One region of the Clostridium sp. genome, then DNA from elsewhere that is predicted to be linked to it. Evidence: predicted binding sites of a transcription regulator. Region 1 holds the regulator's gene; the other holds the start of a gene.
What was found. The regulator HrcA, encoded in region 1, represses chaperone genes, less so after heat shock. The targets are predictions, from matches to a motif close to TGTTAGCACTCNNNNNNNNNGAGTGCTAACA.
Positions count from the first base shown of each region.

Region 1 (15,551 bases):
ATCTTGCTTGACTTGGGAAAGCCCTGAAACAGATAGATATCTATATTGCTTTCATTATCAGAATCAATTTCGCCCACTATATTTATCTGAACCTGATCCCTGTCTATTTTATATATTATTCCATAAAACTCCTGACCGCTGCAATTGTTTATGACCACCTCATCGTCTTTTTTCAGTCGAAGTACCTTGTTTATATGTTTGACATCACTATCTGAAATATAGGCAATCCCGTCTGTTATATTTTTTTCAGGCACAAAAAATTTATGCATTTAAACAACCTCTTCTATCCATTTATATATCATGTCAATCTTGCAGTGATACAGAACCATTCACCATCTCTGTCTATGTTCTCTATGTTGAAATAATCACACTTCTTCAATTTGTCTATCACTTCATCCTGTCTTCCTTCGATTATTCCAGAAGATATAAAAATTCCATCTTTATTCAGAAAAGATTTAACTTCATCACTCAATGGTATTATAATATCTGCAATTATATTTGCAACTATGATATCTGCCTTGCCATGGACTACATCCATAAGATTTCCATGGAGTATTTCTATATTTGAAATATCATTGTAATTTATATTTTCCTCTGCAGATTTCACAGCCACTTCATCAAAATCCACACCCACAACATGCCCTGCTCCAAGCCTGGCAGCAGTTATTGAGAGAATGCCCGAACCTGTACCTATATCAAACACGGTACAGTTCCCATCAACATACCTTTCAAGCTGTTTAATACACATTCTTGTAGTTTCATGAGTTCCGGTTCCAAATGCCATTCCTGGATCCAGCTTTACTGTTATATCACCTTTTTGCTCCTCATAATTCTCCCATATTGGAACAATTACTATGTTTTTTCCTGCCCTTGTGGGCCTATAATATCTTTTCCAATTGTTTTCCCAGTCTTCTTCATTTACCTTACATGCCTTAACTGTTCCCCTGCCTTTGTCTATACCAAACTCAGACAAATTGTCTATTGAACGTCTTATATAGCTTAATTTTTCTTCAAAATCCCCATCTTCCTTAAGATAAGCCTTTATTAACGAATAATCTTTTATTTTCAAGAGACTATTATCAAAATAATCCCAATCTTCAGGGTGTTTTCTTTTAAATTCAATGTCCTCGGGATCTTCTATAGACACTCCGGAAACACCTGTATTATACAATATCCCTGAAACTGCTTCCACTGCCTCACTAGTAGTTGCAATGGAAACTTCCATCCAATCCTTATTCATAATACACCACTTTTCAATAAATTTATACAGCCAGTTAGAGCTTACGTTTTATCTTATTTATAAATGTTTCCTTTCCACTTCCCCTGTCTATAGTTTCACCGCCGGCTTTCATAAAATCAACCAGCAGTTCTCTCTGCTTCTGGTTGATATTTTTAGGAACATCAACTATTACATTGACATATTGATCTCCCCTGCCATGTCCATTTACTCTCGTTATACCCTTGCCTCTCAGTCTGAATACAGTTCCTGACTGAGTTCCTGGCGGAACATCGTACTTTACTTCCCCATCTATAGTAGGAACCTTTAATGTAGTTCCAAGGACTGCCTTTCCAAAGCTTATATGCCTATCTAAATATACATCAAATCCTTCTCTTCTAAACGTAGAACTTGGACTTACCCTTATGTTTATATACAGATCTCCGGATGGTCCTCCGTTGGAACCTGCTTCTCCCTGTCCTCTTATAGGTATTATATTGCCGTTGTCAACCCCAGCTGGAACATCTACATTTATTTTTTTACGCTTTCTCACCTTTCCCTTGCCCTTGCAATGAGGACACGGATCACTTATTATAGTTCCTGTTCCACCACACTTGTCACAAGTACTCATAGTCACAAAACTTCCAAGGGGAGTGTTCCTCTGTGTTCTCATCTGACCTGTTCCACCGCACTTGTCACAGGTACGCGGCTTGCTTCCAGGCCTGGCACCTGTACCATGGCAGTACTCACAGGTCTCATTTCTATTTATGCTTATTTCCTTCTTTATCCCAAAAGCTGCTTCTTCAAAAGTCAGATTCAGAGCATACTCAATGTCCGCTCCTTTTTGCGGAGCATTTTTTCTTCTGCTGCTCCCGTGAGAAAATCCACCTCCAAAAAATGAGTCGAATATATCTCCAAAACCACCCAGATCTGAAAAGTCAAATCCTCCGAAACCTGATCCCTGTGCTCCTGCACCGCCAAAATCAGTTGTGCCAAACTGGTCATATTGTGCCTTTTTCTGTGGATCTGACAAAACCTGATAGGCTTCATTTATCTCTTTAAATTTTGCTTCAGCTTCCTTGTTATTTTGATTCCTATCCGGGTGGTATTTTAAAGCCATTTTTCTAAACGCTTTTTTTATTTCATCATCACTTGCACCTTTATGAAGCCCCAATACCTCATAATAATCCTTACTTGCCATTTTTATACTTCACCACCTAAGAAAATGTACTAATTTCATCAGTACAACTAAAATTAAATTATTACTTAAATTAAGGGAAGAGCAGTAACTCATCCCTTAACTATTACCATTATACACATCTATTATAAAATCGTGAAGAGAAAATACTATTTATCATCATCCACCTTGTAATCTGCATCAACTACATTGTCGCCATTTTTACCTGAATTCCCCGATCCGGCATTTGGATCTGCTCCCGGATTCGGACCTGCCTGAGCATTTGGACCTGCCTGAGCATTTGGACCTGCCTGGGCATTCTGACTATATATCTTGGATGAAATTCCATAGAAAGTCTGTGTCAGATCTTCGGTAGCTTTCTTTATAGCATCCAGATCCTCTCCGTCCTTGACCTTTTTCAAAGCATCTATCTTTTCTTCTATAGCTTTCTTATCCTCTGCAGACACTTTGTCACCCAGATCCTTTAATGTCTTCTCAGTCTGGTACAGGGTCTGATCTGCATTGTTCTTGATTTCTATAGATTCTTTTCTCTTCTTGTCCTGATCACTGAATTTTTCTGCATCCTTAACAGCCTTATCTATCTCATCATCTGTCAGGTTAGTGGAAGCTGTAATTGTTATATTTGCCTCCTTGCCAGTTCCCTTGTCTTTGGCTGATACATTTACAATACCATTTGCATCTATGTCAAATGTAACTTCAATCTGAGGAACTCCTCTTGGAGCTGGTGCTATACCTGAAAGCGTAAATCTTCCAAGAGTTTTATTGTCGGCCGCCATCTGTCTTTCACCCTGAACTACGTGAATTTCAACGGAAGTCTGTCCGTCTGCTGCTGTGGAAAATACCTGACTCTTCTTGGTTGGTATCGTAGTATTTCTTTCAATAAGAGGTGTAGCTACTCCACCTAATGTTTCAATACCAAGAGTGAGAGGCGTAACATCAAGCAGCAGCACATCTTTTACATCTCCTGTAAGAACTCCTGCCTGAATAGCTGCTCCTACAGCTACACATTCATCCGGGTTTACTCCCTTTGACGGGTCTTTACCGGTAAACTCCTTGACAGCCTCCTGAACTGCAGGAATTCTCGTGGAACCACCGACTAATATAACCTTGTTTACATCATTTATTGTAAGTCCGGCATCACTTAATGCCTTCTTCATGGGTTCTATTGTCCTCTGGACCAGATCCTGGGTCAGTTCATTGAATTTTGCCCTTGTAAGGTTCATATCTATGTGCTTCGGCCCTGTAGCATCTGCCGTAATAAATGGAAGATTTATATTTGTCTGCATAGATGATGACAGCTCAATTTTAGCCTTTTCAGCTGCTTCTTTCAATCTTTGAAGTGACATCTTGTCATTTCTCAAATCTATTCCATTTTCAGCCTTGAAGGTATCTGCTATATAGTCTATTACCTTTTGGTCAAAGTCATCTCCACCTAGATGTGTATCTCCATTTGTAGCCTTGACCTCAAACACTCCGTCTCCAAGTTCAAGTATGGATACATCAAAAGTACCACCACCCAGATCATATACAAATATTTTCTGACTTGTTTCGGTTTTGTCAAGCCCATAAGCTAAAGATGCCGCTGTAGGTTCATTTATTATTCTTCTTACATTGAGACCTGCAATCTTGCCCGCATCCTTAGTTGCCTGTCTCTGGCTGTCATTGAAGTATGCCGGTACTGTTATAACTGCTTCAGTAACAGTCTCTCCCAAATATGCCTCTGCATCAGATTTTATCTTTTGAAGCACCATTGCAGATATCTCCTGCGGTGTATACTGTTTTCCATCTATATTTACCTTATAATCTGTTCCCATGTGTCTTTTTATTGACATTATTGTCTTGTCAGGATTTGTTATTGCCTGTCTTTTTGCTACCTGGCCTACAAGTCTTTCTCCGTTTGCCTGAAATGAAACAACCGATGGAGTCGTTCTTGCACCTTCGGAATTCGCTATAACTACTGGATCTCCGCCTTCCATAACGGCAACACAAGAATTTGTTGTACCTAAATCAATACCTATTATTTTTGACATGTTTAACCTACCTCCTAAATTGACTAACTTCAAAGTTCTCTTGATTAAATAATTTATTGTTTTGAATTAATTTGCTACCTTGACCATGCTGTACCTTATTACCTTATCTCCTTTTTTATATCCTTTCTGAAATACTTCCACAACTGAATTTTTGGCATAACTTTCATCCTCAACATGCATTACTGCATTATGTAGATGAGGATCAAATCCACCATCTACCGGAATCTCCTCTACATCCAACTTTTTCAGTGCATCATTGAACTGTTTCATTGTCATCTCCACACCTTTTTTGAGGTCATCCGCACTTCCATCTATTGAAACAGCCCTTTCCAGATTATCAAGTACGGGGAGTACTTCCTTGAGTACATCTTCACAAACGTCGGTATATATCTGTTCCTTTTCCTTCGCTGTCCTCTTCCTGAAATTGTCATACTCTGCAACTGTCCTTGCCAATCTGTCCTTCAGAGTTGCAAGCTCATTTTTGATTCTACTGTTTTCCTCGTTCAAGTTTTTGTTTTCATCTTTCAGAGCTTTTATCACTTTCTGGTCTTTCATGCTCTGGACATTATCGGATTCACTTTCCTTCTCACAGCTGTCCTCATCACCTTGCTTTTCATTATATTCCTCATATTCTTCGGAAACCTCTGCTTTCTCATCAACCTCAGACTTATCTGTGTCTTTGTCCGAATCCTTTTCCAGCTTTTCATCTTCTTCAATATTATTGGCTTTAATATCTTCCTTCTTTTTAAACATCTGATTGTTTCCTCCAATCTCAAACTAGTATTCATAATTTTATTAAAGACAGGGTTCAGCAGAACTCAATCATCATCAAAATAAGTATCAGTAATAATATAATTCAATTCTCTGACCACATTTGACAATACAGATATGACTTTTGAATAAGGCATTCTCGTAGGGCCTATCAGCCCTATCTTTCCTATTGGTTTGCTGCCCAAATTATAGACTGCTGACACAACACTGCAGTTCTCTGCTCCCTCTATATAGTTTTCATTTCCAATTTTCACTGAAATATTCGATGAATCATTTAAAAGTTCATTGACTTTATCTTTATTATCCAGCATGGATAAAAACTCTCTTGCTTTTTCAACATCTTTATATTCCGGATAGTTGAATATATTTACAGTGCCTTGCATGTATATATCGGAATTGTCTGCACTTCTAAGATTTTCATATAATACAGGGATTATTGCATTAAATATATCTTCATATTCCCTTAAATCATTTTTTATATTGTTTATTACCTCTAAATTTATTTGTTCACTATTTAACCCTCTTAATCTTTGATTGAGAAGATTGCTGAGCTTTGTGAGGATTTTGTCGGAAACACTTTTTTTCACCTTTATTACATTGTTTTTTACAACACCATTGTCTGTAACCAAAATCAACAGTATATTATTGTTGAATTCCATATTTACAAGCTGCAAATGTCTTATATAGCTTTTACTCACAGATGGCGTCCTCACTATACATGTAAGTTTGGTCAATTCAGCCAGTAGAAAAGTTGCCTGCCTTATAGCCCTATCCATTTCAAAAATTGCACTGTCCAAAATTTTCTTTCTTATTGCATACATTTCCTCTTCAGTTAAGTTTGGCACCTGCATTAGTTTATCAACATAAAGCCTGTAGCCCTTATTTGACGGTTTCCTTCCAGAGGAACTGTGTGGTTGCTCCAAATATCCCATATCTTCAAGATCTGCCATCTCATTTCGTATAGTAGCCGAACTTATCCCGAGATTATACTTTTTTGCTATGGTCCTGGATCCAACAGGCTCTGCAGTTTGTATATAATCATTTATTATTGCCTGAAGTATTCTTATCTTTCTTTCATCCATTTCCACATAATCACCTCTTTATTAGCACTCGCTATCATTGAGTGCTAACTGTTATGATTAAAAAATATCACTGATATTTTTTTTTGTCAACTACACTCTATGTATATTATATATTCAAATTTTATAATACATCAATTTAAATGTATATTGTTGGAGAATACTCTGATTTTCTTTTAATATCTATATTACCTATTTATCATGTCAGAATAAATTCACACATCACGCTGTTTGATACCTGAATGCCCCTTCTGCTCAAATATAAGCTGTCTCCGTTTCTAATCAAGGTCCCGTATTTTATATGTTTATCAATAATATTTTTATATACGGAATTAATATCCATCTTGAATCTGGATTCAAATTCAGATATGGATATTCCCCTGATTTTTCTAAGTCCCATAAACATAAATTCTTCTATGCTGTCTTCTATGGAATTTTTATGAATGTCATATCTGACAAATTTGTTCTCCCCTGCCTCTTTTATATATTGTTCTATATCTCCGGATTTTCTATACCTGTATCCATTCAGATAGGAATGGGCACTTACGCCGCATCCAATATATTCCTGAAGATTCCAGTACGTTAAATTGTGGATGCAGTTAAAACCCTTTCTTGAAAAATTTGATATTTCATATTGTTCGTAACCCTTTGACTCTAAAAAGTCTATGGCAAAATCATACATTTCTCTTTCTTCGTCTTCACCCGGAAGCCCTATATATCCCCTTCTATACATATTGTAGAAAGGGGTGTTTTGTTCAATTATAAGGCTGTAACACGATATGTGCTCAGGCTGCAGTTCCACTACATTCTTCAGAGTCTCTCTCCACTCCTGAATATCCTGGTTTGGAAGTCCAAACATCAAGTCCACATTTATATTTGTAAATTCAAATCTTCTTGCTAAATTATATGCCTGGAGAAACTCTTCTACAGTGTGTATTCTACCAAGATTTTTAAGTATATAATTCTGCCACGCCTGAAGTCCAATACTCAATCTGTTGACACCCATTTTTTTTAAAATCTTGAATTTTTCTTTCGTAAAGCTTCCGGGATTTCCCTCAACGGTGAATTCCATATTTTCAACAGTATCGAGATCTACAATAGAATCATATATATTTTCCCATGCTTCCATGTTCATATAGGTAGGTGTACCACCGCCTATGAATATACTTTTTATCTTGATTTTTGATAAATTATCTATCTCTCTGGCAAGTGCCCTGGAATATTCGTTCATTAATTTTTCTCTATTGCTGAAAGATGGGAAATCACAATACAGACACTTTTTACGACAGAAGGGTATGTGTATATATAATGATATCCCCTCTGCTGAATTAGTCTCATGTTTACACAGTTCCATCAAATCATCACTAATCCTCCGTCTTTAAAATAGCCATAAAAGCTTCCTGTGGTATTTCAACAGAGCCTACCTGCCTCATTCGTTTTTTACCTTCTTTTTGTTTTTCCAAGAGTTTCTTCTTTCTTGATATATCTCCTCCATAACACTTTGCAAGGACATCTTTTCTCATGGCTTTGACTGTCTCTCTAGCTATAACCTTTCCGCCCACTGCAGCCTGAATAGGTATTTCAAACAGCTGTCTTGGAATTATTTCCTTCAATTTTCCAGCAGTATATCTTCCTCTTTCATAGGCTCTTTCTTCAGGAACAATCATAGACAGTGCATCTACTATATCTCCATTCAACAGTATATCCAATTTTACAAGCTTTGCTTCACTATATCCCTTTAATTCATAGTCAAAGGATGCATAGCCCCTTGTTCTCGACTTGAGGGCATCGAAAAAATCATATATTATTTCATTGAGAGGTATATCATAATTCAAACATACCCTTGTGGTCTCAATATATTGCATATCCCTGAAGGTGCCTCTTCTATCCTGAGCAAGTTTCATAACAGCTCCAACATAATCTGAAGGAGTTATTATAGAGGCCTTTACTATTGGTTCCTCCATATATTTTATGTCTGACAGTTCCGGCATATTTGTAGGGTTGGTAAGCTCAATTACATTCCCGTCGGTCCTGGTTATCTTGTATATAACAGAAGGTGCCGTCGTTATAATATCTAAGTTGAATTCCCTCTCTATTCTTTCCTGGATGACATCCATATGCAGAAGTCCCAGAAATCCGCATCTGAATCCAAATCCCAATGCTATGGAAGTTTCAGGTTCAAAGGAAAGTGCTGCATCGTTGACCTGAAGTTTTTCAAGTGCATCTTTCAATTCTCCATACTTTGCTCCGTCTACAGGATATATGCCGCTGAACACCATCGGTACGGCAGGCCTGTATCCTTCAAGCGGTTCTGCTGCAGATACTTCCGCACCAGTTACAGTATCTCCTACTCTGGCATCCCTCACATTTTTTATTGAAGCAGTAAAGTATCCTACATCTCCTGCCTTCAACCCGTTATTTGGCATAAATGCCGGTACAAATACACCTGTTTCAATTACTTCATATATTTTATCCGTAGCCATCAGTTTTATCCTCATTCCAGGCTCTATGCTTCCCTCTTTTACCCTTATGTGACAAACTACTCCCCTGTAGCTGTCATAGTTTGAGTCAAATATGAGTGCCCTGAGAGGTGCAGATTCGTCACCTTCAGGAGGTGGAACCCTTTTAACTATGGCATCAAGTACATCTTCTATGTTAAGCCCTGTTTTTGCTGAAACCAGAGGAGCATCCTGTGCCTCTATTCCAATGACTTCTTCTATTTCATTCTTTATTTCATCCGGTCTGGCACTTGGAAGATCTATTTTATTTATTACAGGAACTATTTCCAGGTCATGATCCAGTGCAAGATAACAATTGGCCAGTGTCTGAGCCTGTATACCCTGGGTGGCATCCACTACGAGCACAGCTCCTTCGCATGCCGCCAGGCTTCTGGATACCTCATAATTAAAATCCACATGTCCCGGCGTATCTATAAGATTCAATATATATTCCTCTTTTTCAGACTTCTTGTATATCAATCTCACCGCCTGTGATTTTATAGTTATTCCCCTTTCTCTTTCAAGCTCCATATTATCAAGTACCTGTGATTCCATCTCTCTTTTTGTAAGAGTACCTGTCTTTTCAATAAGCCTGTCTGCAAGTGTCGACTTACCGTGATCTATATGCGCAACTATGGAAAAATTTCTAATGTACTTCTGTCTTTCACTCTGCATATCAATAACCTCCATTACTGGCCACTACACGAATTAAAAGATTTGCATATTTTGCAAATCTTTATATATAGAATCTATTATTGCTATAGTAAATTATAGCATAAGACCTATTTACTGAAAAGACTATTATCCCACGAAATTTTCAACATTACGCCGTAATGATCAATGAACTATGTTGGATTTAATCCCATTTAAAATTTCCCCTGCACCTTCAGCTGCTTCATTTATTTTACTGCCTATACTTTCTCCAATATCCACTAGAATCCTTCCTGAACTGTGCTTAAAGTCATAAACTGATTTTCCATCCATATTAATAGAATAGTTTTGAGTTTGAATTTTCAAATCAATAGGGGAAAAGCTGCAGTTTATACTGAAGTTCGATCTATCTTTGATAAATTGCGGCATACTATTGCTCACTATGACTATACCTGTTAAAATCAATATAAAACAACCTGTTACAATTAATTTAAACAACCTTTTGCTCATAAAATCATCCTCATATAATAAAATTTCTATTATTAAGGATAAACAGTTTTATACATTTTATTCAATAAATGAGTTTATTTCCTCAAGCGTAAGTTCAGGCTGCAATGCCATATTTATTGCACTTGAAAGCATTTTTGATATGGCTTCTATAACCATATCCACATCTTTTGGAGTAACCATTATATTTTCAGAGTATGGATTCAATACTTCAAGTATTAATTTCCTCTTTTCTTCCCTGTCTATGGATTTAAGCATCTCGTAAAATTTTCCACCGATTTCCGATTTGGATATCATCTCATTTAGAACCAGATCAATGGTATCATTTGCCATGGTGGCGGCATCCACTACAGTGGGAACTCCTATAGCTATTACAGGAATACCAAGTGTCTTCTCGCTTAACTCCATTCTCCTGTTTGCAACTCCTGATCCGGGTGATATTCCTGTATTGCTTATTTGAATGGTAGCATTTACTCTTTCAACTTTTCTGGAAGCCAGTGCATCTATACATATTATAAGATTCGGCTTTATCTTATCCACAATCCCTCTTATAATTTCGCTGCTTTCCATTCCCGTAATTCCCAGTACTCCCGGAGACACCGCACACACGGGTCTTATCCTCTCATCTATTTTATCCGGAATCAACTGCCTCAAGTGTCTCGTAATCATCAACTTCGAAACAACTTTCGGTCCCAGCGAATCCGGGGTTATATTCCAGTTTCCAAGCCCTACTACCAAAACCGTCATGTTTTTATCTATCTCAGGTTCAATTGAATCTATTACACATTTTAATTCTTCTGACACAACCTTCCCCAGCTTATCTCTTGTTTCACCGTCATAGTGAGCATATTTCGGTATATCCACAGTAATATATGACCCTCTTGGTTTGCCGATTTTTTTCTCGCCAACATCTCCCGTTATCTTGACATCGGTTATTTTAATATCATCTCGCAGTCTTTCATTTATTCTAACTCCATCAATCTCCTCTCCGGCTTCATTTTCATATATTTCTTTAGCCTCTAGAGCCAGATCTGTCCTGATATTCATCATCATTCATCACTCCAAAATAATTTTTTAATTTTTCAGGCTTATTATTTGTGTTTTTACTTTATCTATTCATCTCCAAGCTCAGACGAAAATACAAAATTTGTGTGAATTTAATCTTGAAGAAACCTTATTTTAATGTTATAATAGCCTTTGTTGAATATTAGAGACTCATTGGCATTCCCCAAAGCTGCTGAGACTTTATAAAATTATAAGGGGGTGAAACACATGGCAAACATTAAATCAGCAAAGAAAAGGATAAAAGTTATCCAGACTAAAACTTTAAGGAACAAAATAATAAAGTCTTCATTAAAGACTACTATAAAAAAATTTTTAGCTGCTGTTGAAAGCAAAAATATCGATGATGCAAAAGTTACTTTTGCGGCTTCAACAAAAGCTTTAGATAAAGCTGCATCAAAAGGTATAATACATAAAAACAATGCAGCAAGAAAAAAGTCCAGACTGGCAGCAAAATTAAACAGTTTGTCTGCTTAATTTTTAATAAGGGTATAATTTAAAACGTACCTGGATTTTTCTAAATCAAGGTACGCTATTTTTGACCTCTAATTCAAGGGTATTTGAACATCCGCCTGCATTCCGGATTTAAGTATTCCACTCCTGTCCTTTATGGCAATTTTTATTTTTGTAGATATATGGTCTTTATCTGAGGCCGACTGCTTATCTTTAGGAGTATATTCTTTCTTTAAATCTATATAATTTATCCTGCCCTGCTGCTTTCCTCTTGATGTACTGACAACTATGGACTGATTATAGTATACTTTATCCAAATATTTATCCGGTAAATAACAGACAACATATAGGTCATTCTTTACAGCTATATCTGCAATATTGCTCCCGGCTGCCACAATATCTCCCAATTCAAAATTTTTACTTATTATAATTCCGTCACAAAGTGCGGTTATATTGAATTCATCAAGTTGATTCCTGGCCTGGTTCAACTGTGCTATAGATTGGTTCACATCTTCCCGTGCTGCTTCGATTTCATCTGCGGCAGGTCCATTTTCAAGAAGCTTCAGCTGTTCAGAAGCAGCTTCATAATTTGCAGCTGCAGTCTCAACGGCCTGTGAAGTAGATCCTTCCTCCATCAGGCTCAACTGTTGTTTTGCATTGTCAAGCTTTGATACTGCAGATGCAAGGGAATAATTTGAAGTATCCATTTTCAACTTTACATCTTCCAATTCTTTTTGTGACACAGCTTCTGATTTATTTAGAAGAAGATATTTCTCATAATCAGACTTTGAATCTTCATAGGTGGCCTTGGCCGCATCTAATTCATACTGTGCAATTGACACATTGTTTTTTGACTGATTTATTTGTTCCTGTTTGTTACCTGACTTCAACAGCTCTACCTGTGCCCCGGCAGCCTTGACCTGTGCCTTAGCTTGTCCAATTTGTTCAGGACGGGTACCTGCCTCCAGTAAAGCCAGTTTGGCTTTCTTCATATTAACCGCTGCCTGCAACTGGGCTACCTGATATTTTTGATTGGAATTATCTATAACAGCAATCAAATCGCCTTTTTTTACTTCTTCTCCCTGACTTTTCTTCATAACTGTAATTTTGCCGCCAACAGTACTGCTGGCAGAAACAACATCATTTTGAATATCTCCCTTTAAAGTTACGGAGGACTTTTTTCCACAGCCTGCAAGTAAAAGCATTGCAAGTAAAATCCATATAAATATCCGTTTCATAACCTCATCACCCTTCTACCCTCAAATAATTTTTCTAAATTCTTCGGTATTTTCTTAACGCCAATATATTCAATAAGATAAATCCAGCACATATTGCCAGCAGCACAAAGATATCTGTGTAAATTGAATGCAAACCTTTTCCCCGTATCATAATCTTCTTAAGCGCATCTGCGGAATAATATAAGGGCATGAATTTTCCTATCATCTGCAGCCAGGTTTCCATGGTACTCATGTCAAATATCCCAGAGAAAAACACCTGTGGAACTACAATAAGCGGTATGAACTGTATCATCTGAAGCTCATTATCTGCAAATGCAGATAATGCAGTTCCCATAGTCAGAGCAGTCATTGAAGTCAAAAATGTAATTATAAGTACTAGAAAAAAAGATCCAACCATCATCATATTAATAACATGAACTGAAAACCAGGCTATAAGTGCTGCCTGTATTATAGTAAATGCACCAAAACCCAAAATATACCCCATTACAATTTCCCATCTTTGTACCGGAGTTGCAAGCAGTCTTTCCAGTGTTCCCTGTGTACGCTCTCTTAAAAATGAAACTCCTGATATCAAAAATACAAAGAAAAACACGAAAAATCCAATAAGTATTGGTCCAAAGCTGTCAAAGGAGGACATATCCCTGTAACCATATAAATAGGTTATATCCGGTTCAATATTAAGGTTCAGTCCATTGAGGCTGTTTTGAACCAGTACAATAACAGCCCTGCTTTTTTCAGGATCACTTCCCTCAAGAGTAATATAGGGAAGGCCTCTTTTATAATTTATGACTGCATCCAATTTGGATTCATTCAAGAGAGTATCCGCCTCACTTTCACTATACCTCCTGACAACTGCATTTTTATCTTCCAGTTCATTTATAAAACCCTGTGGTGAATTTATAACTCCTATGCTGGGATTATACTGCCTTCCATTGAATATATAGGACATCAGTGTAAGTACAAAGACAGGGGCCAGTATCATAAGTGCCACCGTTCTTTTGTCATTTTTAAGCTGACGTAAGATACGCAGGGCAATTGCAGCAATTTTCATTCCACAGCACCTCCATAATACAAAAAAGCTTCCTCTATAGTAGCTGAATTTGTGCTTTTTTTAAGATTTTCGGGAGTATCCATGGCCGTTATCCTTCCACCTCGTATCATACAGAGATCATCACATTTATCCGCTTCATCCATTACATGTGTCGTAATTATAATAGTTGTCCCTTTTTTGCACAAGTTCTCAAGTTCATCCCATATTGATCTGCGGAGCAGCGGGTCAATTCCCACAGTAGGCTCATCCAGGATAAGTAACGGAGGTCGATTCAGCATTGCTATGGCCAATGACAATCTCCGTTTCATACCTCCAGAATAATGACTGGCCTTCTTCTTTAAATGTCCGGATAAATTCACAAGTTCCATGACCTCACCAATGCGTTTTATACAGTCTTTTCTGGATATATTGTACATGGAAGCAAAAAACTTCAAATTTTCTTCCGCAGTAATATCTCCATATAGAGCATCAGATTGTGCCATGTATCCAATTTTACCCATGATTGAAAGTTCAGGCATTCTTCTTCCAAGTACATAAACCTCTCCATGTGTTGGTGCATCAATACCCGAAATCATTTTCACAAGGGTTGTCTTGCCTGAACCTGACGGCCCCAGCAGTCCAAATATTTGAGGTGAAGATATTTCAAAATTTATATTGGAAAGTATTTTCTGCTTTCCAAAATATCTGTCTACATCTTTTACCTTTATAACACAAGAATTGTACTCCATAATACTCCTCCAATTCTGTCCTTCACTCAACTTATGCATAAATTATACTACACATATGGATTTATATGATGAACACTTTTTTGAATTGTGTAAATCAGATAAAAAAATTGAAATAATTTATCTATTCATATAGAATATTACATGAGTTGAATTTAATATGAGGTGATTACATATTGAAGAATAGAAATAACGCCGGAAAAGCTTCAGGAACAACAGACCAGCTGCTCAAGGATACATTTATTCAAATATACAAAAATAAACCGCTCAACAAAATAAGCGTGAAAGAAATATGCAGTACAGCCGGTTTGAATAGAGGAACCTTTTATATTCATTATGAAAATATTTATACCCTGCTTGAGGAAATTGAAGAAGATTTGCTTACAGATTTAAAAAGTCTTGTAAAAATAGATAAGCTTATTGTTTACACGGAAAAGGATATTCCCGTCTTCATAAAAACTATTGAAAATCTGATAGAATATATAAAACTTCACGATACTTATTTTAAAGTACTTCTAGGTAAAAACGGAGATGCTCTATTTATATATAAAATTAAACGTATCATAAAAAACAATCTTCTTATAAAATTCAGAGCCGAAAACAGGCATTTTGGAAATCTTGACGAATATCTTCTGGAATACATTGCTTCAGGAAATATGGGAATTATGATATACTGGCTGGAAACCGGCATGAAGATAAGTCCCGGAGAATTAATTGGTTTAGTAACTAAAATACTGTTCAGGGGTCCTTTCAATATAAGATAAAACCTGCTTATGCCGCAGTAGTATTTATTATCAAAAGTTCCATTTCAACTTTCTGGTTTACAGGCAGATTTTTCATCTTGTATTCCGTATTCATACAGAGCTCAACAGCACGCTTAAGCTGTTTAAAAGTAAACTTCTTGTTCTGATTTACCATTATGCCATAGGCATAATCGGACCTAATTCCAAGCATGTTCATTATATCCTTTTTCTGCATTTTGTTATTAAGTGCGATTTTCATCTTGAGAAGTATACCAAACTGTCTCTCTACCATGGTCAAAATATAACTTATCTTGATTCCCTTATATATA
Region 1 covers NZ_JAKVOI010000001.1:2,127,636-2,143,186, forward strand. Annotated here, with positions in the region: gene LKE46_RS10515 (16S rRNA (uracil(1498)-N(3))-methyltransferase) at 1-269, opposite strand, end outside; gene prmA (50S ribosomal protein L11 methyltransferase) at 299-1,240, opposite strand; gene dnaJ (molecular chaperone DnaJ) at 1,275-2,417, opposite strand; gene dnaK (molecular chaperone DnaK) at 2,564-4,444, opposite strand; gene grpE (nucleotide exchange factor GrpE) at 4,511-5,197, opposite strand; gene hrcA (heat-inducible transcriptional repressor HrcA) at 5,263-6,303, opposite strand; gene hemW (radical SAM family heme chaperone HemW) at 6,494-7,648, opposite strand; gene lepA (translation elongation factor 4) at 7,659-9,467, opposite strand; gene LKE46_RS10555 (hypothetical protein) at 9,630-9,953, opposite strand; gene gpr (GPR endopeptidase) at 10,011-11,000, opposite strand; gene rpsT (30S ribosomal protein S20) at 11,223-11,489, shown strand; gene LKE46_RS10570 (HlyD family secretion protein) at 11,558-12,703, opposite strand; gene LKE46_RS10575 (ABC transporter permease) at 12,738-13,754, opposite strand; gene LKE46_RS10580 (ABC transporter ATP-binding protein) at 13,751-14,482, opposite strand; gene LKE46_RS10585 (TetR/AcrR family transcriptional regulator) at 14,656-15,243, shown strand; gene holA (DNA polymerase III subunit delta) at 15,251-15,551, opposite strand, start outside.

Region 2 (15,551 bases), 1.1 Mb from region 1:
TTCCAGCAAGAAGAATAGGTGCATTCAGTTTTTTTGACAATAGGGAGCCAGATAATGCATCCGGGAAATCAGTTCCACTGGCTACAATTACATTCTCCAGTTTTTCACTGCCGAATTGATATGCTATATTCTGCGAAGTTTCATATCTGTCTTTTCCATATATTCTGCTTACAGAATAATCACCTTCGGCATATACCGATCCGGAAACTCCTGCAATTAAACATATCAGCATAATTACAGCTATAATCTTTTTCATTGTTATTACCTCCACTTAATTTTTAAATATGTCCTGTTTTATATTTCCATTGAATGTTCCTGACTTGAGCATATCAATCTCATATTTATACGGAGGTTTCTTAATTCCTTTATCATTTGAAAGATATGGTGTTTCCAATATCTTTGGTATATTTTTCAAATCTTTATGATTTGCAATATAGCACAGTACATCAAATCCTATACTTCCAAAGCCAATCATTTCATGTCTGTCTTTTCTGGAGCCACGCGGATTTTTACTGTCATTGAGATGAATAACCTTCAACCTGTCGATTCCAATTATTTTGTCAAATTCATTCAATACTCCGTCAAAATCATTTACTATATCATATCCTGAATCATTTATATGACAGGTATCAAGGCATACAGAAAGTTTTTCGTTGTACTTCACTCCATCTATTATCTTTGCTATTTCATCGAAGCTCTTTCCACATTCCGAGCCTTTTCCAGCCATGGTTTCCAGAGCTATATTAACCTTCTGGTCTTTTGTAATGACTTCATTGAGTCCCTTTATAATCTGTTTTATACCCATATCAACCCCTGCACCCACATGTGCACCGGGATGAAGTACTATATTTCCTGCCTTTTTCATAGCTGCAGTCCTATCTATCTCCTGTCTTAAAAAATTGATTCCAAGCTCAAAGGTAGCAGGTTTTATACTATTTCCCATATTTATTATATAAGGTGCATGCACAACTATCTCTGAAACTCCATGTATATCCATCTCCTTTACAGCCTCGTCAATCCTGAGTTGATCCAGAGGTTTTCTAAAAGTATTCTGGGGTGCTCCAGTATAAACCATGAATGTATTTGCACCATATGAGACAGCCTCTTCAACAGAGCCTAAAAGCATTTTATTCCCATTCATAGAAACATGTGAACCTATTTTCAAATAATCATCTCCTGTATTTTAATTATACCAAATAATAAAGCCAGATGAGTATAATATCCTCTCTGGCTTTCATTTTTTTACTACAGTATCGTTATTTGATTAAACAGCATACATCATTTGCAAATTGTACCGGATCTTCTACAGGGAGACCTTCAATCAAAAGTGCCTGGTTATACAGCAGATTTGAGTACATTTTCAATTTTTCCTTGTCTTCTTCAAATGCTTTCTTTATGGCTTTGAACATCTCATGATTCGTGTTTATCTCAAGTATCTTGTCAGCCTTGATATTTTGATTATTTGGCATCATATTGAGTACCTTCTCCATTTCAATAGAAAGATCCCCTTCATTTGCAAGGCAGACAGGATGAGTCTTCAATCTATTTGACGCCCTGACTTCCTTGACTTTGTCCTTCAAGACATCCTTCATGAAATCAAACAGCTCCTTGTTCTCTTCAGTTTCCTTCTTGCTTTCCTTGTCGTCTGAGTCAAATCCCAAATCCTTGCTTGAAACTGATTTGAATTCTTTATCCTTGTATTTCATCAGCATTTTAATTGCAAATTCATCTACATCGTCAGTAAAGTAGAGTATTTCAAAGTTTTTGTCTTTAACAAGCTCAGTTTGTGGAAGTTTTTCGATTTTTTCTATGTTCTCACCAGCTGCATAATATATATATTTCTGGTCTTCCTTCATACGGGAAACATATTCATCTAAACTTACAAGCTTCTTTTCAGTAGAAGAATAGAACATAAGCAGGTCCTGAAGTACATCCTTGTTGGCTCCAAATTCCGAATAAACACCATATTTCAGCTGTTTTCCAAAGCTGTTGTAAAACTCAATATATTTGTCCCTGTCATTTTTCATCATGAGGAGAAGCTCGCCCTTTATTTTATCCTTTATTTTCTTTGCAATAAATTTGAGCTGTCTGTCATGTTGGAGAAGTTCCCTTGAAATATTCAGGGAAAGATCCGCTGAATCAACCAGCCCCTGGACAAAACTGAAATAATCCGGCAGCAGGTCAGCGCATTTCTCCATTATCAGAACACCGTTCGAATATAGCTCCAATCCCTTTTCAAATTCCTTGGTATAAAAATCATAAGGTGCCTTTGCCGGAATAAAGAGCAGCGTAGTATAGCTAACAAGACCTTCAGCCTTGGAGTGTATAACCTTAAGCGGTTTCTCATATCCAAAATGTTTATCCTTGTAAAACTGCTCGTAGTCTTCAGGTTTCAACTCATTTTTATTCTTTCTCCAAATAGGAACCATACTGTTTAAAGTCTCATCTTCAAAATAATCTTCATATTCCTTGTCATTGTCCTTTTTAGGTCTGCTCTTTTTTACCATCATCTTTATAGGATATTTTATAAAATCTGAATATTTTTTAATCAGCGATTGAATTTTGTACTGGTCCAGGAATTCATCGTATTTTTCATCTTCAGTATTTTCCTTGATTTTCAATATAATCTCAGTACCTACGGTTTCTTTTTCACAAGGCTCTATCTCATAGCCTTCCACGCCACTTGATTCCCATTTATACGCCGTATCTGAATCAAGTGCACGGCTCTTTACAGTTACCTGGTCGGATACCATGAAAGCCGAATAGAATCCAACTCCAAACTGGCCTATTATATCCACTCCATCTTTTATTTCATTCTCATTCTTGAATGCCAGTGATCCGCTCTTTGCGATTGTCCCCAGGTTATTTTCAAGTTCCTCCTTTGTCATGCCTATACCTGTATCTGTAATTGTAAATGTCCTCTTGTCCTTGTCAAGCGAGATCCTAATATAAAAGTCATCCTTGTTGAAATTTACATTTTCATCTACAAGTGAACGATAGTAGCTTTTGTCGATTGCATCGCTTGCATTTGATATGAGCTCTCTCAAGAATATCTCTCTGTTTGTGTAAATAGAATTAATCATTAAGTCAAGCAGTCTCTTTGATTCCGCTTTAAATTGTTTTGTAGCCATTCTATCATTTCCTTTCAATATAGAAATATAATAAAACCACGCTTGTCTTTTTAGGTCAGCATGGTTTATTTATTATCACATCTCTGTTAGCACTTCACATAATTGAGTGCTAATTTTATTTTAGCAATTATTTCATCTTTGTCAAGACTATTCAGCGGCTTTTTCTGTAATTTGTGAAATTTTCTCTCCTGTCTTGCTCATTTCATCAAGCTCATTTTTGATATTATTCAAACTGTCAAGTAATTTGCTGTTTTTTTCAGATATTCCCTGCATATTGCCTGCACTGTCCGTAAAGGTTTGTGCCATTTCATTTATAACTTTTACTATTCCATCAATAAATGACTTCAATTCCTGGGATGAAGCACTGAAGTTGTTCATAAATTCATTTATTGTACCGGCATCCTCCATATACTTTGATGAAGCACCCTCGAATTTATCATAATCCTGTGTAACTTCCGTAGCTATGTAACTCAATGCACTTTGTGAACCATCCACCAGCCTTTTTACAGAGTCTACTACCGAATCGACTATTGTCTTTATATTTCCCGCAGTTTCTCCGGACTGTTTTGCCAGTTCCTTTACTTCATCCGCAACTACTGAAAATCCCCTTCCAGCTTCTCCTGCCCTTGCAGCCTCTATGGATGCATTCAAGGCCAGCAGATTTGTCTGTTCAGTTATATCAATTATTGCTTCCGTAAGCTTGTTTATTTCATTTACGGATTTACTGTCTTCTATTGCACTTTCTATATCCTGCCTTATCTTTGTATAAATCTGAGTTGATCTGTCACGGGATTCCTTGGTTGATTTCTGGAGTTTCTTTCCCTCCTCGGAAAATTCCTCTGCAAATTTTGCACCTTCTCCCGCCTTGTTTGCTATATCTTTCACGGCATTGCCCATTTCACCCGAAGATGCTGCTATTTCTTCTGCAGATGCTGAATTTTCCTCCAAACTTGCAGATACGTTTTCTATTGCTCCTGTGGATTCATTCAGATTCTTTTCCAGCTCAATCATAAAAGTCTTCACACTGCTTATTTCTTCGCCTATTCTGTTTACCAACGAAGTCCACTCATCTCTCAAATCTTCCAAATGGGTAGATGTGTCTTCATCCAAATTTTCCTGTACCGTATTTGACGGTAAAAATTTCTTTGAAAACAAAACAGATCCTATTATACTGAAAACAATTCCTATTGCAAGCATTATTGAAATTATAGATACTGAAACTTGATTAAATACAGCTGCCGAGAAAATTGCCAGAGGTATCATGACAATCAAAAAAATAGATATCACTGCTTTTTTCGTTAAATTCATCTTAAATCCACTCCTTTAAACTATAAGCTGACTAATTATCGTCAACATTAGGCAAAACCTTTATATCTTTCACCTAGAAATTTCCCATGGATTTTCTTTTCCCTCCATAAAAAAAATACAGCTTAAAATTGAATGTTCCACCATATCCGATACAGCCTGATCCGTATAAAAGGCAGTATGGGGTGTAACAATCACATTTGGCATTGACTGCAGGACTGCAAGTGCTCTATTATCTACAATCTCACCTTTCAAGTCGCTGTAGTAAATATTTTCTTCACCTTCAATAACATCCAGTGCCGCTCCTCCTATTTTTTTCTGCCTGATCCCGTCTATAAGAGCATTGGTATCAACAAGCGAACCCCTTGCAGTATTTATGATAATCACATTTTTTTTCATCAGACAAATAGACTCTCTGTTTATCATATGATGGTTATTTTCTGCTGCAGGCGCATGAAGAGTAATAATATCACTGTTTTTAAACAGCTCTTCAAGTGGAACATATTGTGCATATTTTTTAACTTCATCATTTTCATACAGATCATGGGCCATAAATCTGCATCCAAATCCGCTTAAATGCCTTATTAACGTTCTTCCGATTTTTCCCGTACCAATTACACCTACGGTCATATTACCTATTTCCCTTCCCTGAAAGCCCTTCAGGGAATAATCCTGAACACTGCTTCTTCCCATTATTAGTTTGATTTTCCTAAGAGTCATAAGCATCAGCATTATTGCATAGTCGGCTACACTTTCTGGAGAATAGGTTACATTTCCAGCCCTCATTCCCAGTTCTTTTACCTTCTGCATATCTATGTGGTCATATCCTATGGTTCTTGTTGATATGAATTTTACTCCTGCATTGTTCAACTTTTCAATTACTTCCCCTGGAATGGGACTTGAGATAACACTGATGCACTCAAATCCACGTGCAAGATCTGCATTGTCCATATCTGGTGCGTCTTTGCAGAATTTTATTTCAACATTGTACTTTTTACTGAACTTTGTAAAATATTCTTCTTCATCTTTTCTGTAGCTATAGACAAATATACCCATTATATCCAGACTTCCCTTCAAATACTAATAATATTATATGTTTATATTATAACCTAATTTGATTCAATTTGTAAAAAATTATAAGCCCCACAGGATTTCATTGAGGCTTATAATTTTAAATTTAAATATAAATTTAATTTACCATATTGAGTGATCGCTTTTCCAGTGCAAGTACAGCTTCCTTTATGGCTTCTCCCACCGTTGGATGTGCATGTATGGTAGTGATTATTTCATCCGCAGTGGCTTCAAGTCTTAGTGCAAGGGCTCCTTCAGTTATGAGATCCGTAGCTCTGGGTGAAGCAATATGAACGCCGAGTATCTCCTTGGTTTCCTTATCTGCAATTATTTTTATGATTCCACCGGTATCACCTGATATCATCGCCTTTCCGTTGGCGGACATAGGGAAAATACCCACCCTGTAGTCTATTCCCTTTTCCTTCGCCTTTTCCTCTGTGATTCCAACGGAGGCTATTTCAGGTTTTGTATACACGCAGGCAGGTACGGTTTTATAATCCATTGATACAGTTTTCCCGGATACATTCTCCGCAGCCACAACTCCCTGCTCCGAAGCAACATGGGCAAGCATATTTTTACCTGTACAGTCTCCTATCGCATATATATTTCCAAGGTTTGTCCTCATCTGATCATCCACACATATATGCCCTTTTTCAGTTTTGATTCCAATTTTCTCTGCTCCCAGTCCTTCTAAATTAGAACGTCTTCCAATAGCTACCAGTACCTTGTCTGCTTCAACACTCAAGTTTTCATTTTCTCTCATAAAACCAACTTCAAGATTTTCACCGATATTTTTTATTCCGGTCACTCTGCACCCTGTATTTATGCTGACACCTTCAGCCGACAGTTTTTTCGAGATTATATCCGATATCTGCCTGTCTATAGGTGGAAGTATAAAAGGCAGCATTTCCAGAATAGTTACCTTGCTTCCAAGAGAACTGAACAGAGTTGCAAATTCGATTCCTATCACCCCGCCACCTATAATTGCAATTGATTCCGGTATTGATTCCAGATTCAAAGCTCCCGTACTGTCCACTACTCCATCCAGCTCAACACCTGGTATGGTTGGTATGAAAGGCACTGAACCCGTCGAAATTATTGCATCGTCAAAATCAATATTCTCCATACTGCCATCTCTTTTTACGATTGAAACGGAATTCTGAGATTCAAAGGCGGCAGTCCCTTCAATTACGTTTACTTTGTTTGCAGCCAGAAGACCTTTTACACCTGAAACAAGTCTTTTAACTATTTTTGCCTTTCTATTCTGGACTCTGTTCCAGTTTATGCTTGCGGACTTCACTTCAATCCCAAATTGGCTGCTGTTTTTAATTTCACTGAACAGTTCTGCTGATTTAAGCAGTGCTTTTGTTGGTATGCAGCCTACATTCAGGCAGGTTCCTCCAAGCTTCTCCTTTTCAACAAGAGTTACCTTGTTTCCAAGCTGCGCTGCACGTATCGCAGCTATATAACCTCCAGGTCCGCCTCCTATTACAACTACCTTTTTGCATACAGCACCATGGCTGTTCTGCTTTCCTTCACCGCTTTGTTCAATCTCCGACTTCTTGCCAGTTTTTTCATTGCATTCTCCCAGAAGATTTGAAATATCTTCATCTCTACCTGCAATTATAGCCACCGGGGCAAGGCAATTTGCGGACTCTCCCTCTTCTACAAGTATTTTTCTGAGTACGCCGCTCTCCTTAGCCTCAACTTCATTGGTAAGTTTGTCAGTGGTTACATCAAATAGGATTTCCCCTTTTTTGACTTCATCTCCTTCTTTTTTGTGCCAGGTTTCTATTTCACCTTCTGTCATTGTCAAACCCAGCTTTGGCATTACCTCTATGCAGCTCATTAAAAATCCCTCCCAGATCAAATTTTATAAAAGCATCAATTCAGGTTTTTCCATATATTCTTTAATTTTTTTCAGGAACCTGGCCGCATAAGCACCGTCTATAGCCCTGTGGTCTGCTGTAAGAGACAGCTTGAGAAGAGGTTTTACAACTATTTTTCCATCCTCTGCTACAGGAGTTTCCACTATTCTATTGACACCGAGAATAGCAACCTCTGGCTGATTTATAATAGGAGAAAAACTATCTATGCCAAACATTCCAAGATTTGTTATAGTAAAAGTGCCTCCTGTCATATCATCAGGACTTAAACGGTTTTCCTTTGCCTTCCTGACAAGTTCTCCAAGTTGAAGTGTTATCTCTTTAAGACCCTTTATATCCGAATCCTTCACTACAGGAACTATCAATCCTTCATCCAGTGCAACAGCTATTCCCATATTCACATAGTTTTTCAGTATAAATTTATTTCCGGATACGGAACAGTTTACAAGCGGGAACTGTTTCAACGCAGTGGAAACCATTTTTATTAGGAAATCAGTATAGGTTATTTTAATGGTATCCTTCAACCGATCTTTGAACCTCTTGAGTTCTGAAACATCAACAGTAATATCATAGGTCACAGTAGGTGATATCTTAGTGCTTTCACTCATTCTTGCAGCAATCACCTTTCTCATAGGTGACATGTCTATTACCTTTTCATCACGGCTCTCAACTTCTGTCTGTGATTTACGTTCAAGCTTCTCCTCAGGTGTTTTTGCAACTGTCTCAATTTTCCCTGCAGCCTTCAGTACGTCCTCCTTCATTATTCTTCCCTGTTTCTTTATACTATTTAAATCCACATTTAGTTTTTGGGCAAGCTTTGAGGCAGCTGGTGACACCTTTATTCTATTGTTTTCAATATATCCTTCCACATCTTTCCTTATTATTCTTCCAAGTGGACCTGTGCCGGTCATTGCTTCATAGTCCACTCCATTTTGTATTGCAATTTTTCTGGCAAGGGGCGATATTCTTATCCTGCCCTCTCTTTTTACAGGAATGCTCCTTTTCAAATGCTGTTCATTTTCATCTCCGCTTACATGCATTTCTACAGGAATGACTTTTCCAAACTCTCCAAGCAGATGTGAAATATCCTCTCCTTCATCTGCAATTATAGCCACCGGGGCAAGACAATTTGCGGACTCCCCCTCTTCTACAAGTATTTTCCTGAGTACGCCGCTCTCCTTAGCCTCAACTTCGTTGGTAAGTTTGTCGGTGGTTACATCAAACAGGATTTCCCCTTTTTTGACTTCATCACCTTCTTTTTTATGCCAGGCTTCTATTTCACCTTCTGTCATGGTCAAGCCAAGCTTCGGCATTACTTCTATACAGCTCATCAAATCACCTCCCAGATCCATAATATTTTAAAACGTTTTTTTGACAGCTTCGACTATTTTACCAGCATTGGGGATTATATAGCTTTCAAGTTTAGGTGAGAAAGGTATGGGAACATCAAAACTTCCTATTCTCACTACAGGTGCATCCAGATAGTCAAATATTTCTTCGCTTATGACCGCCGAAATTTCTCCCCCGTATCCTCCTCTTTTAGTTTCCTCAGTAACAACAACCGCCCTGTTGGTCTTTTTTATTGAGTCAAATACAGTTTCCCTGTCAAAAGGATATAGTGATCTCGGGTCTATCACTTCAGCCTCTATACCTTCCTTTGAAAGCTTATCCGCAGCAGACAGTGCCTCATGCACCATTCTTCCAGTTGCAATTATTGTAACATCCTTTCCCTCTCTCTTTACATCAGCACGTCCAAATGGTATAGGTACAGGGTTTTCATCAATTTCACCCTTCTTAGCATAGAGAACCTTGTGTTCTATAAATATTACAGGGTTTTCATCTTCTATTGCAGTCAGCATAAGTCCATAGGCATCCTTTGCAGTTGAAGGATAGACCACTTTGAGTCCGGGCACATGTGTAACCCAGGCTTCCAGTGACTGTGAATGCTGTGCAGCCGCCTGAGTTCCGGCACCGCATGGTACTCTTACCACCATGGGCAGTTTTATTTTTCCACCAAACATATATCTCATTTTTGCCGCCTGGTTTACAAGCATATCCATTCCTACAGTAAGGAAATCTATAAACATCAATTCTGCAATAGGTTTGAGTCCAGTTGCCGCTGCTCCAATAGCACACCCTACAATGGCACCCTCTGAAATAGGAGTATCTCTCACCCTCATCTCTCCGAATTCATCGTGCATTCCTTTACTTACACCAAAGCATCCTCCAAAGGGCCCCACGTCTTCGCCAAAGAGCAGTACATTCTTGTCCTCCCGCATTTTAGCTGACATGGCATCCTTTATGGCCTGGGAATAAGTTATTTTTTTCATATTAATCAACCCCCTCTTTAATATCGGTGTATACGTCTTCAAATACTGAATCCAATTCCGGCTCAGGACTTTTCATGGCAAAATCAACAGCTTCCTTTATCTCATTGTCCACAGTTTCTTTTATATCCTTCAAGCCATTTTCATCAATAATCTTGTTGTCCAGAAGATATTTTTCAAATATTGGAATAGGGTCCTTCTTTATCCATGCTTCCTGCTCTTCTTTAGGTTTGTATGGAGCAGGATCTCCTTCAAAATGTCCTCTCTGCCTGTAGGTCTTGCATTCTATAAGAGTAGGTCCTTTCCCGGCTCTGGCTCTTTCCACAGCTTCCCTTGAAGCTTTGTACACCGCAATCGGATCATTTCCATCAACTACAACCCCGGGTATGCCATAGGCCTTTGCCCTGTCAGCTACATTTTTTATATTCTGATGCCTTTTCTGGCTTACGGATATTCCATATCCATTGTTTTCACATACATATACAATAGGAAGCTTCCAAACACTGGCCAGATTCAAGGATTCATGGAAAGTGCCCTGATTTGTGGATGCATCTCCGAAAAAGCATACGCATACCTGGTCCGTTCCCCTGTACTGGGCACTCATCCCCGCTCCAAGGGCTATATCATGCCCTGCACCTACTATACCATTTGCTCCAAGTATACCTTTTGTTGCATCTGCAATGTGCATTGATCCGCCTTTTCCCTTGCAGTATCCTGTAGACCTTCCGAAAAGTTCCGCAGTCATATATTTTAACTCCCCGCCCTTGGCAATTATGTGACCATGTCCCCTGTGAGTACTTGTTATATAATCTGAATCCGTAAGATTTTCACAAACTCCAGAAGCTACAGCTTCCTCACCTATATACAGATGAACAAAACCAGGAATTTTTCCTTCTGCAAAACTATCCTTCGCCATATTTTCGAATGCCCTTATCTTAAGCATCTTGCTGTAGATATCCAGCAGAGTAGCAGCTTCTATAATATTCCCTTCTTTTAACTGTTCCAAAACAATCACCCCTGATCAATATTTATTTTTATTTACACCTATATATTGAGCAATATTCATGCCAATCAAAAAAGGCCCTTAAATGGCCTTTTGGGGATTAAATTTTCTATTTTGGGATACCATATTGAAAAAACGTTTTCAATATGGGAAAAGATTCCCGACAGGGAACCTCTTTTTATCTTATTTCTACTTCAAGATTATATTTTTTTATTTTCCTGTATAAAGTTGATTTTCCCATATTTATCATTCTGCTGGCATTTACAACATTTCCGCTGCAATATCTAAGTGCCTTTATAATAAGCTGTTTCTCCACTTCATCTACTGTCTGAATTCCAGGTTTGACTTCATCTTCCTGGTATTCACCATCAGTGCTCTTTTCATTTTTTATAATATAGTCGGGAATCAGTTCTTTGGTTATAACACCATCCTTGGACATATAATATGCCCTCTGGACTACATTTTCAATTTCCCTTACATTACCCGGCCACCTGTAATTCTTGACAATGGTCATGAATTCCTCATCTATATGTTTTATCTTGATTTCATTATTCAAACTAAGTTTGTTCAAAAAAAACTTGATGAACATTTCTATGTCTTCTTTCCTCTCCCTGAGGGGAATCAGATTTATATTAAATACATTCAATCTGAAATACAGATCACTTCTAAAATTTTTCAGTCTCACTTCCTTGAAAAGCTCCCTGTTGGTAGCCGCTATTACCCGTACGTTCAAATTTCTTTCATATTTTCCACCAATTCTTGTCACCATATGGTTGTCAAGCACTCTCAATAGCTTTGGCTGAATTTCCAGAGGAAGCTCGCCAATTTCATCCAAAAATATGGTTCCTCCATTTGCAAGTTCAAATTTACCTGGATTTCCATCTTTCAGCGCTCCTGTAAAAGCTCCTTTTTCATATCCGAACAGCTCGCTTTCTACAAGATCTTTCGGCAGTGCTGAACAATTTATAGCTACAAAAGGTCCCCTGCATCTTTCACTTCCATTGTGAATGGAATGTGCAAACAGTTCCTTTCCAGTACCGCTTTCTCCAGTTATAAGTACGGTACAGTCACTTTTTGAAATTCTCTTTGCATCCTCGATTATATGGAGCATTTTATTATTATTCGTAAGTATGTTCTCAAAATCATATTTTGATGAGAATCCGGCTATCCTGTTTACCACCGTGTGAATGGTATTCGCCTCTTTGACAAGTATTACAAACCCACTGTGTTTTTCATTCATGACAACAGGATTTACGTTTACATTGCATTCTATTCTCCGATTCTTTACATACATGCTGACTTCCCTGTAAGCTATTTTATTGACCCTTCCCCTGTCGCTCATGTCTCTTATTAAATCTTTAAGCAGAGTTTTCATATACAATTTGTACATCTGATTTTTATTGATCCCCAATATTCTGCAAATGTTGTCATTAAAATATTTCAATTTAAAGTCCTTGTCTATAACAAGTATTCCCTCTTTTATTGAATTAAAGGCAACTTCAGTCCATTTTCTGTGTTCAGCCGTTGAAAAACGTTCCTGTATGGTATTTGAAGCTTCAGCCACTATTCCAAGCGTGTGGGTATGGAAATCTCCGTAGCTTCCTGACAAATCAATACAGCCTACTATTTTCCCGCTGCTGTCATGTATGGGAGCGGCAGAACATGTCCATTTATGCTGTCTCCTGCAGTAATGTTCAGCACCCAGTGTCTGAATTGGTTTGTCTAAATATATACACGTGCCAATGGCATTTGTCCCCACATCCTCTTCCTTCCATCTCCTTCCCTCAAGAAAATCAAGATCTCTGTTTTGAGCCATTATCTTTCCATTTCCAAGTATTTTGAGAATTACCGCATTTTCATCAGTCAATATGATGGAGTAGTTTGTGTTCTTTAAAATTTCATACAAATTCAGCATTACAGGCAGACAAATCTCTATGAACTCGTTTTTTCTCTCAAGCACGGACCTGAATTCATCTTCTGAGATAACATTTGCCCCATTATTGTCTTTTCCAACTCCATATTTTTTACATCTCATCCATGAATTTAAAATATCCGGTCTGACATCTTTAGGTATTTCATTATATTCTATGAATCTTGCGCGCTGTTCCTTAATTTTTTCCATATATTTTTCTATATGTTCCATAAAGTATCCCCCCGTATCCACTAAAAAATACCACTCTCATTTTATTATACAATATTTTTAAGTGATATTTGATTGAAATTGAACAAAATATAAGACAGGCATGTCTTAATATACATTACCTGTCTTGAATTATAAATATAGTCTGTCAGCTGTTGATTTCCAAAAGGGTTTTCATTCCATCATAGGCCTTATAGGAGCTTCTTACATAAGGTCCTGAAGCTGCAAACTTAAAACCTTTTCCGAGAGCCGTCTTTCTGTATTCTTCAAACATACCGGGAGAAACATATTCAAAAACCGGAAGATGTTTTTTGGAAGGTCTCAGATACTGGCCTATTGTCAATATATCGCAATCAACCTCCAGAAGATCCTCCATCACCCTTATGACCTGTTCTTTTGTCTCTCCCAGTCCTACCATTATCCCACTCTTTGTATATACGTTTTCATTGAAAGCCTTAACCTGTTTAAGCAGTTCAATGGATCTTTTATAATTTCCCATGGGCTTTACCTTGTCGTATAAGGCTTCTACAGTTTCCACATTGTGATTGAGTATATCCGGTTTTGCATCAATTATTTTTTTCAGTACCCCCCAGTTGCCTCTCAAATCCGGTATCAGGAGCTCAATTGTGGATTGTGGATTTTCCTTCCTAATTTCTCTTATAATCTTGACAAAATGATCTGCTCCTCCATCTTCAAGATCATCTCTGGTAACAGAGGTTATAACCGTATGCTTGAGTCCGAGTTTTCTGCTGGCAATTGCCACATTTTTAGGTTCTTCCGGATCAAGAGGTGAAGGACGCCCTTTTTCCACTGCACAAAATCTGCAGTTTCTCGTGCATATATCTCCCATGACCATAAAAGTGGCCGTTTTATTCCTGAAGCATTTTCCCATATTGGGACAAATTGCACTTTCACAAACCGTATGAAGTGAAAGATCCCTTAACATATTCTCCATATTCTCCAGTATCTTTTCATCAGGTGCCTTCATCTTAAGCCATTCCGGTCTTTTTGCCAATACAATCACTCCCTTTATACAAATTATCCATATTCTGTACTTGTATCAATTCTGTTTGAAATACTTCCTTGAAGTTTTTTTTGATGATTTCCAAAACTCTTTCAAAACTTATATCTTCTACAAAATCATCCATGGAACATATTCCAAACTCTCTTATGCCGCAGGGTACTATCAATCCAAAATGTTCTCTGTTCACGGAAATATTCAGTGCAAAACCATGTTTTGTTATCCATTTTCTAATCCCTACTCCGATTGCCGCTATTTTTCTGTCACCTGCCCATACCCCTGTATATTTTGGCTTTATTCCGGCATTTATTCCACATTCCCTTACCGTATTTATGAGAACATTTTCAAGTTTTCTCAAATACAGATGTGCATCCTTCTGGAAACTGTTCAAGTTCAGTATGGGATATCCAACAAGCTGGCCCGGACCATGATAGGTTATATTTCCTCCTCTTGAAGTGTGGTACAGTTCAATTCCTCTATCACTCAGTTCTTCTCTTGAAACAAGTATATTTTCATCTCCGCCGCTTTTGCCTATGGTAATTACAGGTTTGTGCTGAAGAAGGAGCAGAATGCCGTCTATATTGTTTTTATTTACAAAATCAAAAGCTTTTTTCTGGATTTGAATACCTTCCTGGTAGCCTATCAATTCCTTAAATTCCACTGCATAACATATTTTCAATTTAAACAAGTCCCTTCGCAAGTATATATTCAAAGTGATCTTTTTAAATATATACAAGCATAATTCATACCAGTGTCCAATCCTTTGAATTTACTTGTTTTACTGCAGTATAAAATCTTTATATGGGAAAGCAGATACCACAATGGGAAAACTGAGTCATGCATTTTATCACATCTTCAATTAAGATACATATTCTAATATATATAATTATATTATGGAGGTAGTATGTGTTCATTTATGTAGTTAAATCCGGTGACTCACTCTGGCAGATATCAAATCGGTATGGTATTCGAGCAGAGGAAATAATTCAGGCAAACGGACTTGAATATCCCGATAGCCTGCTTGTTGGACAATCTCTTATAATTCCCACGGAGAACAATACTCACACAGTAAGGCCGGGAGAATCCCTATGGCAGATTTCGAAAAACTATGGAATCACACTTCAACAGCTTGTAGACGCAAACGGAATTCAAAATCCGGCTTTGGTATATCCCGGCACCGTACTTGTCATCCCAAGGGAAAGACCGAATATATACGTGAACGGATATATCTATGACTTTACTGAAAATTCTACAGCTATAGTAAGAGAGGCAGGAGATTACCTGACCTACCTAAGTCCATTTGCATATAGGATAAGGGAAGATGGTACATTGGAACCTATAGACGATTCTGCACTGATAAATGCTGCATATGATTCCAGAGTTGTACCTATGATGGCAATAACAAACTTTACCTCTACGGAATTGGGACATAATCTGGCACACGTTGTCCTGTCAGACGCCAGCACAAGAGAGACCCTCATCACCAACATAATAGATACAATGAAAGATAAAGGATATCTCGGCGTAAATATAGATTTTGAAAATGTACTGCCCTCTGACAGGGAAAATTACAATCAATTTCTTGAATCTGCAGTTCAAAGACTTCATGCAGAAAACTTTTTTGTATCCACCGCACTGGCTCCCAAAACTGGTCCGGGACAGCAGGG
Region 2 covers NZ_JAKVOI010000001.1:1,008,961-1,024,511, reverse strand. Annotated here, with positions in the region: gene LKE46_RS05145 (cell wall-binding repeat-containing protein) at 1-256, opposite strand, end outside; gene LKE46_RS05140 (deoxyribonuclease IV) at 272-1,165, opposite strand; gene htpG (molecular chaperone HtpG) at 1,257-3,131, opposite strand; gene LKE46_RS05130 (methyl-accepting chemotaxis protein) at 3,279-4,439, opposite strand; gene LKE46_RS05125 (D-isomer specific 2-hydroxyacid dehydrogenase family protein) at 4,509-5,492, opposite strand; gene lpdA (dihydrolipoyl dehydrogenase) at 5,626-7,356, opposite strand; gene LKE46_RS05115 (2-oxo acid dehydrogenase subunit E2) at 7,381-8,724, opposite strand; gene LKE46_RS05110 (alpha-ketoacid dehydrogenase subunit beta) at 8,752-9,723, opposite strand; gene LKE46_RS05105 (thiamine pyrophosphate-dependent dehydrogenase E1 component subunit alpha) at 9,725-10,663, opposite strand; gene LKE46_RS05100 (sigma-54-dependent Fis family transcriptional regulator) at 10,902-12,866, opposite strand; gene lipA (lipoyl synthase) at 13,012-13,878, opposite strand; gene lipB (lipoyl(octanoyl) transferase LipB) at 13,853-14,596, opposite strand; gene LKE46_RS05085 (LysM peptidoglycan-binding domain-containing protein) at 14,791-15,551, shown strand, end outside.
Region 2: htpG (molecular chaperone HtpG) is a predicted target of HrcA. The motif match lies at 3,216-3,246, and genes of this name have one in related genera.